3 regions of the Kurthia populi genome follow, and region 1 is predicted to be linked to each of the others. Evidence: predicted binding sites of a transcription regulator. Region 1 holds the regulator's gene; each other region holds the start of a gene.

Region 1 (5,735 bases):
TTTCAGATGGTTTACGACCCATTTGCGTCATCATCATACGAAGCATATCTTCATTGATTGGTGGATTTTCTTTAAGGTATTTCATCATATATTGACGAGCCATAAAGAAACCGCCGACAGCACCCACGATAAGGGCTACAATGATAAGAACGATAGCTAATGCTGTATTCACGTAGTTTCCTCCTCTTTTGCATAAAACGAGATAAATCTCTCCGAAAGTCATTATACAATAAAAACTTTATCGTTACTAGCGTTTGCGGAATTTCATCCTTCGTTCACAATTAAAAAAAGACGAAGACGGCCTTTTCGCCCATCTTCGTCTTCCTTTTCTATTAAAGTGCTTTTACTTTAGAGACAACGTTTTCAACTGTGAATCCGTACTCTTCAATCACTTTTTCACCAGGAGCAGAAGCACCGAATGTATCGATAGCAAGTACATCGCCTTCGAAGCCAACATATTTATGCCAACCGAATGATGCCGCCATTTCGATTGCTAAACGTTTTGTTACTGCTTTTGGTAATACCGCTTCTTTATAAGCTGCATCTTGTGCATCAAAGCGAGCCATATCAGGCATTGAGACAACTTGTGCGTCAATTCCTTCTGCAGCTAATGCTTGTTGTGCCTCAACAGCTAAACCTACTTCAGAACCTGTTGCGATAAGAATCGCATCTGCTACGTCTTTTTTCGCTGGCGATACAACGTATGCACCTTTTGCAACGCCTTCGTAAACCGTTTCTTTATCTGCATCAAGAACTGGTAAGTTTTGACGAGAAAGCACTAATGCCGTTGGGGTTGTTTCTGATTCTAACGCAAGTTTCCACGCTGCTGCTGATTCCGTTGCATCTGCAGGACGGATAACAGAAAGGTTTGGCATTGCGCGTAATGCTGCTAAGTGTTCGATTGGTTCGTGTGTTGGACCATCTTCACCGACAGCGATTGAGTCATGTGTGAATACATATGTTACAGGTAAGCCCATAAGTGCTGATAAACGAATTGCTGGACGTACATAATCAGAGAATACGAAGAATGTACCGCCAAATACGTTTAAGCCACCGTGAAGTGCCATCCCGTTAAGTGCTGCACCCATTGCGAATTCACGTACACCAAACCAGATATTACGGCCTTCTGGTGTTTGTGCTGAGAAATCGCCAGCGCCTTTGATTGTTGTTTTATTTGAGCCTGCAAGGTCAGCAGAACCACCGAAGAATGATGGTACAGCTTTTGCGATAGCATTGATTACTTCACCTGAAGATGAACGTGTCGCTACTGATTTACCAGCTTCGTATACAGGGAAATCTGCATCGAAGTTTTCTGGTAATTTACCAGCGATGGCATTTTCAAATTGCGTCGCAAGTTCTGGGAATTCCGCTTTATAACCTGCAAGTAATTCATTCCATTTTGCTTCTACTTGTGCGCCATTTACTTCAGCTGCTTCGTTGAATGTTGTATATACTTCTTCTGGTACGAAGAAATCTTCGCCATCCCAGCCGTAAGCTGCTTTTGTTAATTTTACTTCGTCCGTGCCTAGTGGTGCACCATGAGAATCTGATTTACCAGATTTGTTTGGAGAACCAAAGCCAATAACTGTTTTGATTTCAATTAAAGTTGGTTGGCCTTTATGTGATTTTGCTTGTTCGATTGCAGTATTGATTGCTTCAACATCTGTACCGTCTTCTACTGAAATGTAGTTCCAGCCATAAGATTTGAAACGATCTGCTGTTTTGTCAGAGAATGATTTATTTAAATCACCATCTAAAGAGATGTCATTTGAATCGTATAAAACGATCAGTTTTTCTAAGTTTAAGTGACCAGCAAGTGACGCTGCTTCTGCAGAAACACCTTCCATTAAATCACCATCGCCACAAAGTGCGAATGTATAGTGATCGACAACATTGTAGTTTGGTTTGTTGTATGTTGCAGCTAAATGTACCTCAGCCATTGCCATACCAACGGCCATTGAGATCCCTTGACCTAATGGACCTGTTGTTGCTTCTACGCCTGCTGTGTGGCGGTATTCTGGGTGACCTGGTGTTTTAGAACCCCATTGGCGGAAGCTTTTGATTTCTTCCATTTCAAGGCCGTAGCCACCTAAGTGAAGAAGGCTGTAAAGTAACATTGAACCATGACCTGCTGATAAAACGAAACGGTCGCGGTTGAACCAAGTTGGGTTTTTAGGGTTATGGTGCATTTGTTTTGTCCAAAGCGTGTAAGCCATTGGTGCTGCACCCATTGGTAAACCTGGGTGACCTGAGTTTGCTTTTTCAATCGCATCGATTGATAAAGTACGAATCGTATTAATTGCTAACTGATCTGCTTGTTGCGTCATTGTAATATAGACATCCTTTCTAAAATAAGCAAAATATTGTACTACCTACAGTCTAGTCAAAATTGGTAAAGAATACAATGATTTTTCAATCAATTGTAAGCGCTATGAAAAAATATTCCAATTTTCAAAATATTACATCACTCAATTTTTTTCTAACTAGGAATTAAAAAACAGCAGACGTCTGACAACGGCTGCTGAATTCATTAGTTAAGACGATTTAATTTTGATTTGATTTCTTGTACTTGTTTTAATTTGTCCGGTGTGACGTCATTCCCTTCTGGGTCCATGACACGAACATTTTCAATTGTACGACGCATATTGCCGCGGAAAGCTTGCAAGTATTCTTGACGAAGTGCTGATTGTTCTTTTGCTTCTTCCTGTGTTAGTGTACCTGCTTTTTTCTTTTTCGCTAATGCATTGATGCGGTTAATTTTTGCTTGTGGTAACATATTTTTTCTTCCCTTCATATACTACTACTACAAAGGTATGAAAAAATTGGTCTAAACGCAAGCATTTCGCCTTTATTTATTTGTTGCGACTTCGATTTGCTCTATGTTGTGGTGGCCATTTGGCACATTTAACTCATCGCCGACATATAGACGGTCCTCGTAAATGGCATTTTCACGCTTCACTGATAAAATCCAATCTTCTCGGTCCATATCGCCTTTATAACGCTCCGCTAATGTCCACAGCGTATCGCCATCTTCGACTTGAATTATGCCAAAATCTGTTGTATCGAAAAGTCCATGTATTGTTAGAAGCATACTCCATACTACAATCGCTGATATACCGGCTGTTGCACCATTTTTCTTCATCCACTTTATCACGAAAATCACCCTTTCGAATATACGTTCGGAATATGTGTTCTTATTTTAAAACGAACAAACATTCGTGTCAACTATTTTTTTCGAACTTATGTTTGCATTGTTTGTTCGCATTTGTTATACTCGGAGTACGATAGGTATAGACTAGGTGAGGTGAAAAAAATGAAAAAAGTTTCAAAGAGACAAGAAGACATTTTAGCTTTTATTAAAGAAGAGGTCCGCACAAAAGGGTATCCACCTTCTGTACGTGAAATCGGTGAGGCTGTTGGACTAGCATCTAGTTCAACTGTGCATGGGCATTTAGCTCGTTTAGAAAGTAAAGGATTAATTCGTCGTGACCCAACAAAGCCACGTGCTATTGAGGTATTAGATACAGCGGATGAAGCCGTTAAGAAAAAAGACGTACTCCATGTGCCACTTGTAGGAAAAGTAACGGCTGGTATGCCGATAACTGCAATTGAAAATATTGAGGAGTACTTCCCTATTCCATCGTCTTACGCGACATCAGATGACCATATTTTCATGCTTGAGATTATGGGCGATTCGATGATCGAGGCTGGCATATTAAATGGTGACTATGTTATCGTCAAACAACAATCATCTGCAAATAACGGTGAAATTGTTGTCGCGATGACAGAAGAAAATGAAGCAACAGTAAAACGCTTCTATAAAGAAGAGCACCACTTCCGCTTACAACCTGAAAACGCCACAATGGAGCCAATCATCGTTGAAAAGGTTTCTGTTTTAGGTAAAGTAGTTGGCTTATATCGTACAGTGATGTAACAATCATTTATGATTTCGTCATAAGGAGGAGATTGACATGTCAGTCTCTTCTTTTTTCTTTCGCAAAAAAAGAGGCTAGAATGTCTCCGCCTCTCCCACTCTATGTAGCAGCTAACTTCATCGCAATCATGGCTACGATTAATTGCTCCTCATCACTTACTTCTTCTAATGCGGTTAATCGAATCACATGCGTCACCTCTATCATCATTTTCACACAATTATCCATCACAAACTCAAAGACTTGTTGTCCTCTGCGGACTTCATACGTCGTCCCGCGAATCGATGCACAATAACCCTCTCGTATGGTTGTCGTATCTAGGATGGTGCCATATGTCGGTAACACGAGCTCATAACCTTTCGCTACTGCCATAAAATGTGGCTGAAAAGTTCCGATGAGCTGTTGTTTAGCCGTCATCACTTCATAAATAGCATGATACGTTCGCTGTCCCTTCATTAAAAACGGATGCTCCTGCTTCAATCGAACCTCCCCAATTTCTTCATTCCCCAAAAACACTTTCACTACCGGCGCTGCCGTTAAACATGTCGTCAATTCAATGCTTCCTCTCACACGATTATTTCTACCTTCTATTATTATATGCTTGTCGCTAACATGCTAGTTAAATACGTCTCCTGCTTATTAAATTATGGTCAATTTGTGACGATATACCAGGACTGAAAATTCCATTTAATTCCTTTTTTTAAATGTATTTAAAATCATAATTGTGAAAATAAAAATATTGAATCATAATTATTTTATCACTATAACACAATTTATAAGGAGGACTTTAGAATTATTCGTTCGAAATTTCTAGTTTCATTAAGTGCGACAGCCGCACTGTTCTGTGCATTATCAACAACTGCTGATGCCAAAACAACAGCAAAGAACGTACCTGTACAATTTTTAGGGATTAATGACCTAAACGGATACATTGATAGCACGTATACAAATAGTGCAGGAAAAACAATTGGTGGCATGGCTTCTCTTGCTTACAATTTATCAAAAGAAAAACAAGCATTTGCGAAAACAAATAACTTAAAATCAGCCAATACAAACTCAATTTCTGTACATACAGGTGATATTTTAGGTGGTGGCCCTGCCATTTCTAGCTTGCTTCAAGATCATCCAACCATTTCGATTTTAAATGCGATGAATTTCCAACTTGGTGTCATTGGGAATCATGAATTAAATGACGGTTTAGACGAATTTTTACGCGTGATTCAAGGAAAAAAAGCCACATATGATACACCAAATTATGATCTTGTAAGTCGTTATAAAATTGAAAAAAGTAACACAACGCTTTTAGCGGCAAATGTCGTCAATAAAAAGTCGAAAAAAACGATTTCTGGCTTTAAACCATATGAAATTAAAACGATTAATGGTGTAAAAGTTGGTTTTATCGGCGTTGTTGACCCATATGTACAGCAATTAATTATGCCGACACATACGAAAAATCTTAGCTTCACAGATCCTGCAAAGGCCATTGCGAAATACGATAAGGTACTACGTAAAAAAGGTGTAAAGGCCATTGTTGTCTTAGCTCATGCTGGCGCTGAAAATACAGGTACATCGAATCAAACAATCGAAACACAAGCAGCGAAGCCAAACAAAGCACAAGTTGGCGGTTCTGTCACACAAATCATTGATAAATTAGATAAAATCGCACCAAATCATTCTGTTGATATTGTCTTTGGTGGACATAGTCATTCATTCGCTAATGGTCTTTATGGTAAAAAGAATATTCGCGTTGTCGAATCATTCGATTATGGTAAATCATACAATGTCGCAACAGGTAAAATTAGC
Region 2 (5,735 bases), on a different contig from region 1:
AAAGGCCATCATAATGTCTGAGCCTAATGCATTTTGAATTTCCATTGCTTTTTCAGGACTTAAGAACATTTTCGAACCATTTAAGTGGTTACGGAAATGCACGCCTTCTTCTGTGATTTTACGCATATCAGATAGCGAGAATACTTGGAAACCACCTGAGTCTGTTAAGATAGCACCGTCCCAGTTCATAAATTTGTGTAAGCCACCCGCTTCTTTAATTAGCTCGTGACCTGGGCGTAACCATAAATGATACGTATTTGACAGGATTATATTGGCACCCATTGCTTTAATTTCTTCTGGCGCCATTGTTTTAACTGTTGCTTGTGTACCTACTGGCATAAAAGCAGGCGTTTCAAATGAGCCGTGTGGCGTATGCACGATACCTAAGCGTGCGCCTGTTTGTTTACATTTTTTAATCAGTTCATAACGAATTGGTTGTTGAGACATGTATTAATTTCCTTTCTTTTGTGGGCGAATAAACATTGCATCACCAAAGCTGAAGAAGCGATATTTGTTTTCTACAGCGATTTTATATGCGTTTAAGACGTTTTCACGACTTGATAATGCACTAATCATCATCACAAGTGAAGATTTTGGTAAGTGGAAGTTTGTTACCATACCATCGATTGCTTTGTATTCAAAACCTGGGTAAATAAAGATTTTTGACCAACCAGATTCAGCGACAATTTCGCCATTATTATTTTGAGCGACTGTTTCAAGTGTACGTGTTGACGTTGTACCAACTGTAATAACACGACCACCATTCGCTTTTGTATCATTAATAATTTTCGCTGTATCTTCTGGAAGATTGTAAAATTCCGCGTGCATATCATGTTCTTCGATATTATCAACACTAACAGGACGGAATGTACCGATACCAACGTGAAGTGTCACGAAAGCAACTTCTACACCCTTTGCGCGGATTGCATCTAGAATTTCTTCTGTGAAATGTAGACCTGCTGTTGGTGCAGCCGCAGAACCCAACTCTTTAGAGTATACAGTCTGATAGCGCTCTTGGTCATCTAATTTCTCGTGAATGTATGGAGGAAGAGGCATTGTACCTAATTTTTCTAGAATTTCGATAAAAATTCCTTCATAGTCAAATTTAAATTTACGGCCACCATGGTCCATTTCACTTGTACATGTAGCAGTTAATAAGCCATTACCAAATGATACAACGGTACCTTCTTTAATACGTTTTGCTGGTTTTACAAGTGTTTCCCATTCATCGTTTTCAGTTTGTTTAATTAATAATACTTCGATATGTGCACCAGTGTCTTTCTTTTCACCGATTAAACGAGCTGGTAATACACGTGTGTCATTTAAAATAAGGCAATCGCCTTTTTCTAATTCGTCGACAATATGTGGGAAATGGTGATGTTCCACTTCACCTGTTTCTTTATTTAATACCATTAAACGACTCGCTGCACGATTTTCAAGTGGTACTTGCGCGATTAATTCTTCTGGTAGGTAGTAATCAAAATCTTCTAATTTCATCAGTTTGTTCCTTCTTTTCTTTAAGTTTCAGATGGGTAGCTATAGCCAAAATGCTCGTACGCTGGCGCTGTTGCCATACGTCCGCGTGGTGTACGTTGAATAAAGCCAATTTGCATTAAATACGGCTCATATACATCTTCGATCGTCATTGACTCTTCACCGATACTTGCCGCAATTGTATCAAGCCCTACAGGACCTCCGCGGAAGCGTTCAATCATCGTCTCCATCAATTTACGATCAATATGGTCAAGCCCTAATGGATCGACCTGTAAGAGCTCTAATGCTGTTTTGGATAAATCAATTGTAATGGCCCCGTCTCCAATGACCTGCGCATAATCTCGTACACGCTTTAATAGACGATTGGCAATACGTGGTGTCCCACGTGAGCGACGAGCTAATTCAACAGAAGCTTGGTCGTCAATCGCCACGTCAAATAAAGATGAACTACGTTTTACAATTTCGGCTAATGCTTCCTCATCATAATAGTCCAACCGTAATAATACACCAAAACGGTCTCGAAGTGGAGCAGATAGCGCGCCGGACCTTGTAGTTGCCCCAACTAATGTAAATGGTGGTAAATCTAGGCGTACAGAACGAGCAGTTGGCCCTTTTCCGACAACGATATCGAGACAGTAGTCTTCCATTGCAGGATAGAGTACTTCTTCGATCGAACGAGGTAGGCGATGAATTTCATCAATAAATAACACATCACCCGGCTCAAGGTCACTTAAAATGGCCGCTAAATCCCCTGGACGTTCAATAGCAGGGCCACTTGTCATGCGGATATTAACCCCCATCTCATTGGCAATAACGGCTGCTAATGTCGTTTTACCAAGTCCTGGTGGGCCATATAATAATACATGGTCTAATGACTCTTCGCGCATTTTTGCGGCTTCAATAAAGATTTTTAAATTCTTTTTTACTTTTTGTTGTCCAATATATTGTTGTAAATTTTGTGGACGTAACGATAATTCAAATGACTCATCAAAATTTGTAGCGCTTCCTGTTACGACGCGATCATCCATCGAACGTCCTCCTCTCTTATTGTTGCTTTAATAATAATTTCAGTGCTTGTTTCATATAAGCTTCTGTTGTCGTTAAATTTTCATCATCTGCTAAAATTTTCGTTACTTTTTCAAGCTCACGTTCTGAATAGCCTAATGCAGCAAGTGCTAGCATGGCTTCGTCTAATTCATGTTGATACGCATTAACGCCGAATAAAGGCAATTCATCTTCAGCACTTTTAAGGTCAATATTTTCAAGGAATTGATCGAGCTTGCCTTTTAAATCTAAAATCATTTGACGCGCTGTTTTCTTACCGACACCCGGGAATTTCACAAGGAATTTTTCATCTTCTTGCTCAATTGCTGTCACAACCGCATTTGGCGTGCCGCTTCCGACAATCGCAAGCGCGCCTTTTGGACCAATACCCGATACTTGGATTAATTTACGGAATAACTCACGCTGTTCAAGTGATGTGAAGCCAAATAATACATGCGCATCTTCGCGCACTTGTAAATGCGTAAAAACTTGTACAAGCTCTTCGCTTTGATGAAAAGCATATGGATTAGGTGTATTCAATTGATAGCCAATTCCACCTTGCTCCATCACAATATATTCTGGTGTAATACGTGTCACAACACCTTTTATGTAATCATACATGATTGTTTGCTCCTTTAAATAAAATATCCAAACACATATTCTCATTTTATCATAAACGACTCGCATTATCAGTTTTAATGCGAATCCCTAATATTTAATGGTACACTATGTATGCACATTATGCGAAACGTATTTAGAGGTGATTATTATGAAAAAATTATTAGGCGAAGAACGTCGCGCCTTTCTAATCGATTTACTAAAAACAGAGCATGCCGCAATTACAGGTACAGATTTAGCAAAACGTTCAAACGTATCACGCCAAGTTATTGTTAATGATATGGCACTACTGAAAGCACGTAATGAACCCATTATTGCCACAAGTCAGGGCTACTTATATTTTGTGCAGCCGCATGAAGAAATAGTTGAACGTCAAATTGCTAGTCATCATCGTGCTGATCAAACGGAAGAAGAATTGAATTTATTAGTTGATGCAGGTGTTACCGTTAAAGATGTGACAATTGTTCATCCAGTTTACGGTGACTTAACTGCATCCATCATGGTTTCGAGCCGCTTTGATGTCACACAATTTTTAAAACGCATGAGTGAAACTGCTGCCTCCCCGCTACTTGAATTGACAGAGGGCGCTCACCTACACACATTGACAGCCGACTCTGAAGAGAAATTAGATGCTGCTGAACAACAGTTACGCCTACATGGCTTTATCGTCGAAGACTAATAAAAAAGAGTTCGTCCTAGCAAATTGCTAAAGGCGAACTCTTTTTTTATTCAAACATATAATAGCTTCCGAGTGATTTAACAGAACAACCCAGAGCACGTAACTCTTCCATTGCTCCTTGCATCATCGGTACACGTTCATCTTCTAACACATCAACAATGAAGAAATATTCTCCTAGTTTCGTTTTAAGAGGACGAGATTCGATTTTACTCAAATTCAAACGTCTCCATGAGAACACAGATAATAATTGATGCAGTGCCCCTGGATTATCATTTGGTAATTTCACCATTAATGTTGTTTTAACTTGTTCATCATGTGTAAGTGATTCGACACGAATATTACTTTTCGATAGCACGAAAAAGCGCGTATGGTTGAAATGAAAATCATGAATATTGGATTCAACAATCGCTAAATCATATTGTGCAGCCGCTGCCTCATTGGCAATTGCTGCGACACATTCCTCTGGATGCTCTGACACATATTTGGCTGCTGCTGCTGTAGAGGAATGCGCTTCCTGCGGCACTGTACGGAAACGATAGTATAAATATTTATGACACTGCGCAAGTGCATGTGAGTGTGAATAAATATGTTCAACGTTTTCCCAGTTATCTAGCTGTGCTTTGTTAACCATCAAATGTTGTGCAATTGGAATCGCCATCTCAGCAGCTACAAATAAATTTGCTTCATGATATAAATAGTCGATTGTAAGTGGCACAATTCCTTCTAAGGCGTTTTCAATCGGCACGACAGCTAAATCTACCTGCCCTTCCGAAACAGCCTCTATACACTCAGGAATCGTTTTTACTGGAATCAACCAATCGTTTTCAAACAAACGTTTTGTTGCTAAATGCGTAAATGTACCTTCAGGGCCTAAATAGGCCACACGATTTTCCCATTCTTTTTCTGCCACGAAAATTCCCCTCTCGTTATAACGCTCCTGAACTAATAACTTCAGCTGATTCCACAAAATCTAATTTTTTAAGATTTTGTAATAAATCATCTAATTCTACGTCCATTGCCGTTACATCAAGAGATAATGTGACATTCGCTCTTCCTTGGATAGGGATCGTTTGGTGAATCGTTAACACATTACAATGCGTCTCCGTCACTGTGGAGAGCAAACGAGCTAACGTTCCTTTACGATCCTCTAATTGTAAGAAAACCGTTAAAATGCGTTCTTGCACAATAGAGTGGAAGGGAAAAACAGCATCTCGATACTTATAAAAAGCACTACGAGATAAATCGACTTCTTTTACAGCATCCCAAATTGAAGATACTGAGCCTGTTTGAAGCAAATGTTTTGCCTGCAAAGTTTTTTGCATAGCATCTGTTAATACATCTTCACGAACTAAATAGTAACGTTGATCCGCTACATTTTTCATGTCTTTCCCCCCTTATCACTAATCGACAAATTCGAATTCAAATTTCAGGATTCGTACCGTATCGCCATTTTCGATGCCATTATCGCGAAGTGCTTCATCAACACCCATACCACGCATTTGACGTGCGAAACGACGTACAGATTCTTCACGGCTGAAGTCTGTCATTTTGAATAGACGTTCAATTGTATCGCCACTTAATACGAATGCGCCATCTTCATCGCGTGATACGACGAAGTCTGGACCTTTCGCTTCGTGTTTGTATAGAACAGTAGCATCTGTTTCTTCTTCTTCAACATCATGAAGTAAGAACTCAGGTGTTACATCTAATAGCGCATCAATTTCGTAAAGTAGTTCTTGTAATCCTTGACGAGAAATAGCTGAAATTGCGAAAACTTTCGCTTCATCACCAATTTTTTTACGGAATACTTCTAAGTTTTCTTCCGCATTTGGCATGTCCATTTTGTTAGCAACAATCAGCTGAGGACGCTCAGTTAAGCGTAAGTTATATTCTTCTAACT
Region 3 (5,735 bases), on a different contig from region 1:
AAGCGTCTATGAAAATGTGGCCTATGCGCTTGAAGTTATTGAAAAGGATCAAAAGTTTATTAAGCAACGTGTTACGGAGGTGCTAAAGCTCGTTGGTCTTGCGACGAAGGCAAAGCGTTTTCCACATGAATTGTCGGGTGGCGAGCAGCAGCGTGTCGCGATTGCTAGGGCCATCGTCAATCAACCGAAAATTGTTATAGCGGATGAGCCAACGGGAAATTTGGACCCGACGACAACGTGGGAGGTCATGAAGGTGCTTGAAGCGATTAATGCGCAGGGCACGACGGTTATTATGGCGACGCATAATCGTGAAGTGGTCGACGGCATGCGTCATCGTGTCGTTCGCATTGAAAAAGGGCGCATCGTCAGTGACCGAGCTGGAGGTGACTATAATGGCTATTAAAACATGGATTCGTCATCTACGAGATAGCTTTACATCCATTTGGCGTAATCGCTGGATGTCGCTCGCTTCTGTTGGGGCTGTAACGGTGACGCTGCTCCTTGTTGGTGGCTTTGTAGCGCTGATTTTAAACGTTAATAAAATCGCTTCTGATTTTGAAAAGGATGTTGAAGTGAAAGTGCTCATTGATACGACAATGAAGGAAACGAAGGCACTCGCGCTCGCGCAAAAGGTTAAGAAGCTACCAGATGTTGCGGAGGTGCGCTATTCATCCAAGGAGGATGAATTACAAAAAGTAGTCGATGATTTTGGTGAAGATTTAAGCTTAGTGGACCAAGAAAATCCATTACATAATGTGCTCTATGTCAAAGCGACAGAGCCGCAAAAGACAGCGGATGTGGCCCGTCAAATTGATGCGCTAAAAGGGACATCTGAAGTCTTATACGGAAAAGGGAAGATAGATAAGTTCTTTCAAATGGTCGATACAACACGAACGATTGGGCTCGTATTTATCGTTGCATTAGTCTTGATGGCGGTATTTTTAATTTCAAATACCATTAAGCTAACGATTGCTGCGCGTCAGCACGAAATTGAAATTATGAAGCTTGTCGGCGCAACAAATAATTATGTGCGTGTGCCGTTTATGCTAGAGGGAATGTGGCTGGGCTTATTCGGTGCCGTGCTGCCGATCATCGCCGTAGCTGCCGGCTATATGAGTCTTTATGAGCGACTGTCACCTATCGTGCAAAATGAAGTATTTAGCTTCCTTGAACCAACGAATTTCCTGCTGCGTCTAAGTGTCATTTTATTAGCGATGGGCGTCGTTATTGGGATATTTGGAAGTGCAATGTCTATCCGAAAATATTTAGCTGTGAAATAAGCGAAAAGAGGGAATGTCTAGTATAGGGCATTCCCTTTTTGCATGTTAAGATAATGGAAAGGATGTGGGAACATGAAAAAATGGCTAGGGGTGGCACTTGTTGCGCTATTAATTGGCGTGACGATCTATACTACTTGGATGAAAGAACCTTCTGTAGCAGAGGGCATTAAAATCGGCGATAAGGCGCCAGATTTTGAACTGCGTACGCTAGAAGGGGATGTGGTGAACTTAAGTGATTACGAAGGGAAACGCGTGCTCGTGAATTTTTGGGCGACGTGGTGTCCACCATGTATCAAGGAAACGCCGTATATGGTCGCTTACTATAAGGCACATCAAAAAGAAGGTATCGAGATTTTATCGGTTAATTTAACGTCAACAGAGACTGGGAGCGCACCAGTGGAAGCATTTGTTGAAAAATATGAGATGCCATTTAAGACGGTGCTAGATGCGATGGATGAAGTAAGTAAAGTGTACCAAATCGCAGCGGTTCCAACGTCATATTTCATTGATGCGGACGGAATCATTCATAAAAAAGTTGAAGGTGGCGTAAGTTCAGCGCAATTACAACAGATATTTAACGAAATGCGCTAAGTTCGTTCGCCTAAAGAGGTTCACTTTGTTACAATAGAAACAGTTAATAATTTACATTAAGGCGAGGTGAATCACACTGGATATCGTTGTGGAGATAGCAAAAGGTATCGGCAGACTCTTCATGAATCCGCTACTGTATGTGGCGATTTTATTTTGTATCCTTATTGGGTATCGTCGTGTGATTAATGAACGAAAATCGTTTAATCGACGTATTCACTGGGGCATGTATGAGGCTGTTTATTTATTAAAAGAAGGATGGGCAATGGCGCTCATTTTCTCACTCATTAGTATCATCGTAGGCATCGTTTTACCGGTTGAATACATAGTGCTTGTAACGCTTGTGATGCTAGTCGGTGTTATTTCATTTTATTATCATTTAGCATCTGCGGCATACGGCTTTGCGGTCGCATTTACCGCGATTTGGCTAACGTATATGTACGATTGGTCATGGTCGATTTTGGGCTGGCAATTTGATGCGACAGTGATGCATAAAAATTTATTGATTTCAGTGCCACTGATTATCGCACTTGTATTGCTGATTGAAGGGCAGCTTGTACGAAAATATGCAGCGAATAATGCGTCGCCTCGTCTACAAACGACAGCACGTGGCTTGCGTGCAGTGACGTATTTATCGAAGCGTATTTGGATTTTACCTGTCGTATTCTTTATTCCGGGTGGCGCGATTCCAGACTGGGCCCCGTTTTGGCCACAACTGTCATTAGGTGGCGAAACGTATGGACTTGTGTTATTCCCAGTCGTTATTGGCTTCCAGCAACGTGCCCGTAAAATGCTTGCGAAGGCTTTTTATCCGCAAGTCGGTGCGACGATTCAGTTGCTTGGTGTACTCGTATTGATTGAAGCGATTTTGGCAATTTTCTTCCCGATTATGGGCATTGCGGCAGTTGCGGTCGCATTTGTTGGTCGCGCGTTAATTTCGATTATTTATTCTGTACGTGAGCGTAAAGGGCAATTTGCGGTGACGCCTCAAGATGCAGGCGTTGTAGTTGCAGCTGTCTTACCAGAGTCACCAGCTGAAGCGATGGGCATCGAGGTCGGTGAAATTATTCGCCGCGTCAATGGCATACCTGTAAAAACAGAGACGGAGCTTTATGAGGCATTGCAAATCAATGCGGCACATTGTCTTATTGAAGTGCTAGATGCGCAAAATGAAATTCGTATTCGTCAGCATGTTATTTTCCGCCATGATCATTTCCGAATTGGCTTAATTGTGCTGAAATAATACCGGTGGAGAGGCTATTCCAACGCCTTTCTTTTTTTATGGAATCACCTCTATTTTTTGAAAATAAAGAAGGATTCCCGCTATAATAAAATAAACAATGTAGAAACTTTTAACGATGTAAAACGCTCTATGATTAGAGGTTATGTACGAAGGGGGCAAGGCTATGCCAGCGTGGTTGACTGTAGAAAATTTTCAAGCCGTTGCCCAGCAACATCAACTTATCGGGATGCTGCTGGCATTCTTATTGCCATTTTTTGAAGCATTTTTACCGGTACTACCACTTGCGGCATTTGTCGTCGCAAATGCGTCTGCATATGGTATGTGGATGGGCTTTTTATTATCTTGGACAGGTTCTGTAGCCGGAGCGTACTGCGTTTTCTTACTTGTAAGACGATTTGGTCACGCCAAGGTTTTTCGTTTTATTACAGAGCGTAAAGCCGTTACAAAACTTATTAAATGGGTGGAATATCATGGCTTTACACCGCTTTTTGTGTTGCTATGCTTTCCGTTTACACCAACGTCTATTGTCAATGTTGTGGCCGGCTTATCAAAATTAAAAAAGAAGCATTATTTCGTTACGATTTTGTTAGCAAAAATCATCCAGCTCCTTGTTATTAGCTGGATTGGTTCGGATTTACGTGCGTTAATTACGCAGCCCGAACGCTCGATTATTGTCGTGCTCGTCATTTTGATTATGTGGGGCGGCGGTAAATATGCTGAAAAGCGAATGAATGCGAAGATGGCGCAGGACTTGAATAATAAACAGAAAAAACCTTCTGATGACTAGAAGGTTTTTTTATTTTGAGAAATAAGCGAATATACGTTCTTATTTTGTGCGAATACAGGCAAGTCCATGTATAATAAAGGTAATTACGTTTTAGAGGGGGAGTACGATGGCTTTACGTGTCATTTCAGGGCGAGCAGGCGTTGGCAAAACATATTTCATGGAACGCGAAATCATGGATGTAGTCAATAAAGAACCACTTGGGGCGCCGATATTTATGGTTGTTCCAGACCAAATGTCATTTTCAAGTGAACGCAATTTAACGTGGATGGCTGGGGAATCACGCGGAACAATTCGCGTGCAGGTCACATCATTTAAGCGATTAGCATGGCGCATTTTACAGGAGGCAGGTGGGATTAGCCGTCAGGAGCTCAATGGCTTTGGTTACCGCATGCTACTAAAAAGTGTCCTAGAAGAAAATAAAGATAAGCTACGTCTTTTCGGGAAAGCTGCGGATAAACGTGGCTTTACAGAAGAAATGGAGCAACTATTAAAGGAATTAAGCCGCTATAGCGTCAATGGCGACAAGATGGCATTGATTCAACGTGAGTTCGACCAATTAGACGCACCGCGCACATTGCAAGATAAGGTGCATGATATTCAATTAATTCAGGCAGCAGTTGAGGAGCGACTGGGGACGACCTATGTCGATAGCGAGGGTTATTTACCACTACTTCAACAAAAATTAGTCCATTCGACGATGATTCGCGAGGCATCAATTTATATTGATGGCTTTATGTCGTTTACCACGCAGGAGTTTGATCTTGTGCAAGAGCTTCTTGCGACCGCAAAAAATGTCACGATAGCACTACCATTTGAGCAGGAGTTTGATGCAGATGATGAGCAGGCGTTATTTTATGAGCCGGCAAATACAGCACGTCGCTTAAAAGATGTCGCGTTTTCAAACGGTATTGAAGTGAAACCAGATGTCCATTTAACGCAGACGATGCGCTATAGCAATGATACGCTTCAAACGATTGAATCGCAGTTTGAGCACTATCATCCGAAGCAGGCGAAAACGACAGCGCATCTCGATATTGCGGCAGCCGTTAATCCTCATGCGGAAATCCATGAGGTCGCGCGAAAAATTCGGACGCTGTCACATGAGGGCATTGCCTACAATGAAATGGCGATTATTTACCGTCAGGCAGAGCAGTATGATCCACTGCTATCCACCATTTTTCCGCAATATGACATTCCGTTTTTCATTAGCCAAAAGAAACCAATGCTGCATCACCCGCTCATTGAATTTAGTCGCTCGATTTTAGAGAGCATTCAAACGGATTGGAAGTATGAGCCGATTTTCCGTGCGATTAAGACGGATTTATTTTTCCCATTACATGCAGATAAGAAAATTTGGCGCGAGCGTGCAGATCGGTTAGAAAACTTTGTGATGGCACAAGGGATTTATGGCGAGCGCTGGTTTGATGATATTCGCTGGGTGTATAAAAAATACCGTGGCTTAGAATTTTTCACAACAAAGCAAACCGATGAAGAGCGTGCATTCCAGCAAGAAATTGAAGCGGTACGTGTACTTGTACGTGAACCGCTGCACCAGCTACAGCAGCAATTAGAGCAAGCACATACGGGCCGGGCCTATGCAGAAATTTTATACACGTTCATTGATGAATTAGCGATTTTTGCGAAGCTACAAGAGCTAAAAGATTATGAAAATGCGCATGGCAAGCTCCTTGCGGCGACCGAGCATGAGCAGGCATGGAATGAATGGGTGAATGTGCTCGACCAATTCGTCGAAATGTTTGGCGATGTGGAATTAACGCTTGATGAATTCATTGAAATTTTAGATGAGGGGCTGGATTCACTTGAGTTTTCACGCATT

Evidence for each region. Region 1 encodes LexA, which represses DNA repair genes until DNA is damaged. Its sites were predicted from a motif close to CGAACATATGTTCG; they were not measured.
Region 2: ruvA (Holliday junction branch migration protein RuvA) is a predicted target of LexA. The motif match lies at 3,188-3,201, and genes of this name have one in related genera.
Region 3: addB (helicase-exonuclease AddAB subunit AddB) is a predicted target of LexA. The motif match lies at 3,925-3,938, and genes of this name have one in related genera.

What each region holds. Positions count from the first base shown of each region.
Region 1 is NZ_JBHUOR010000033.1:13,847-19,581, reverse strand. It holds gene ACFSY7_RS05990 (YneF family protein) at 1-172, opposite strand, end outside; gene tkt (transketolase) at 333-2,327, opposite strand; gene ACFSY7_RS05980 (DUF896 domain-containing protein) at 2,531-2,776, opposite strand; gene yneA (cell division suppressor protein YneA) at 2,849-3,154, opposite strand; gene lexA (transcriptional repressor LexA) at 3,314-3,934, shown strand; gene ACFSY7_RS05965 (hypothetical protein) at 4,035-4,484, opposite strand; gene ACFSY7_RS05960 (5'-nucleotidase C-terminal domain-containing protein) at 4,908-5,735, shown strand, end outside.
Region 2 is NZ_JBHUOR010000137.1:12,575-18,309, forward strand. It holds gene tgt (tRNA guanosine(34) transglycosylase Tgt) at 1-447, opposite strand, end outside; gene queA (tRNA preQ1(34) S-adenosylmethionine ribosyltransferase-isomerase QueA) at 451-1,497, opposite strand; gene ruvB (Holliday junction branch migration DNA helicase RuvB) at 1,518-2,522, opposite strand; gene ruvA (Holliday junction branch migration protein RuvA) at 2,539-3,159, opposite strand; gene ACFSY7_RS17425 (transcription repressor NadR) at 3,308-3,835, shown strand; gene pheA (prephenate dehydratase) at 3,882-4,745, opposite strand; gene ACFSY7_RS17435 (ACT domain-containing protein) at 4,762-5,217, opposite strand; gene obgE (GTPase ObgE) at 5,236-5,735, opposite strand, start outside.
Region 3 is NZ_JBHUOR010000142.1:68,276-74,010, forward strand. It holds gene ftsE (cell division ATP-binding protein FtsE) at 1-403, shown strand, start outside; gene ftsX (permease-like cell division protein FtsX) at 393-1,280, shown strand; gene ACFSY7_RS19435 (redoxin domain-containing protein) at 1,353-1,871, shown strand; gene ACFSY7_RS19440 (PDZ domain-containing protein) at 1,960-3,111, shown strand; gene ACFSY7_RS19445 (TVP38/TMEM64 family protein) at 3,275-3,898, shown strand; gene addB (helicase-exonuclease AddAB subunit AddB) at 4,005-5,735, shown strand, end outside.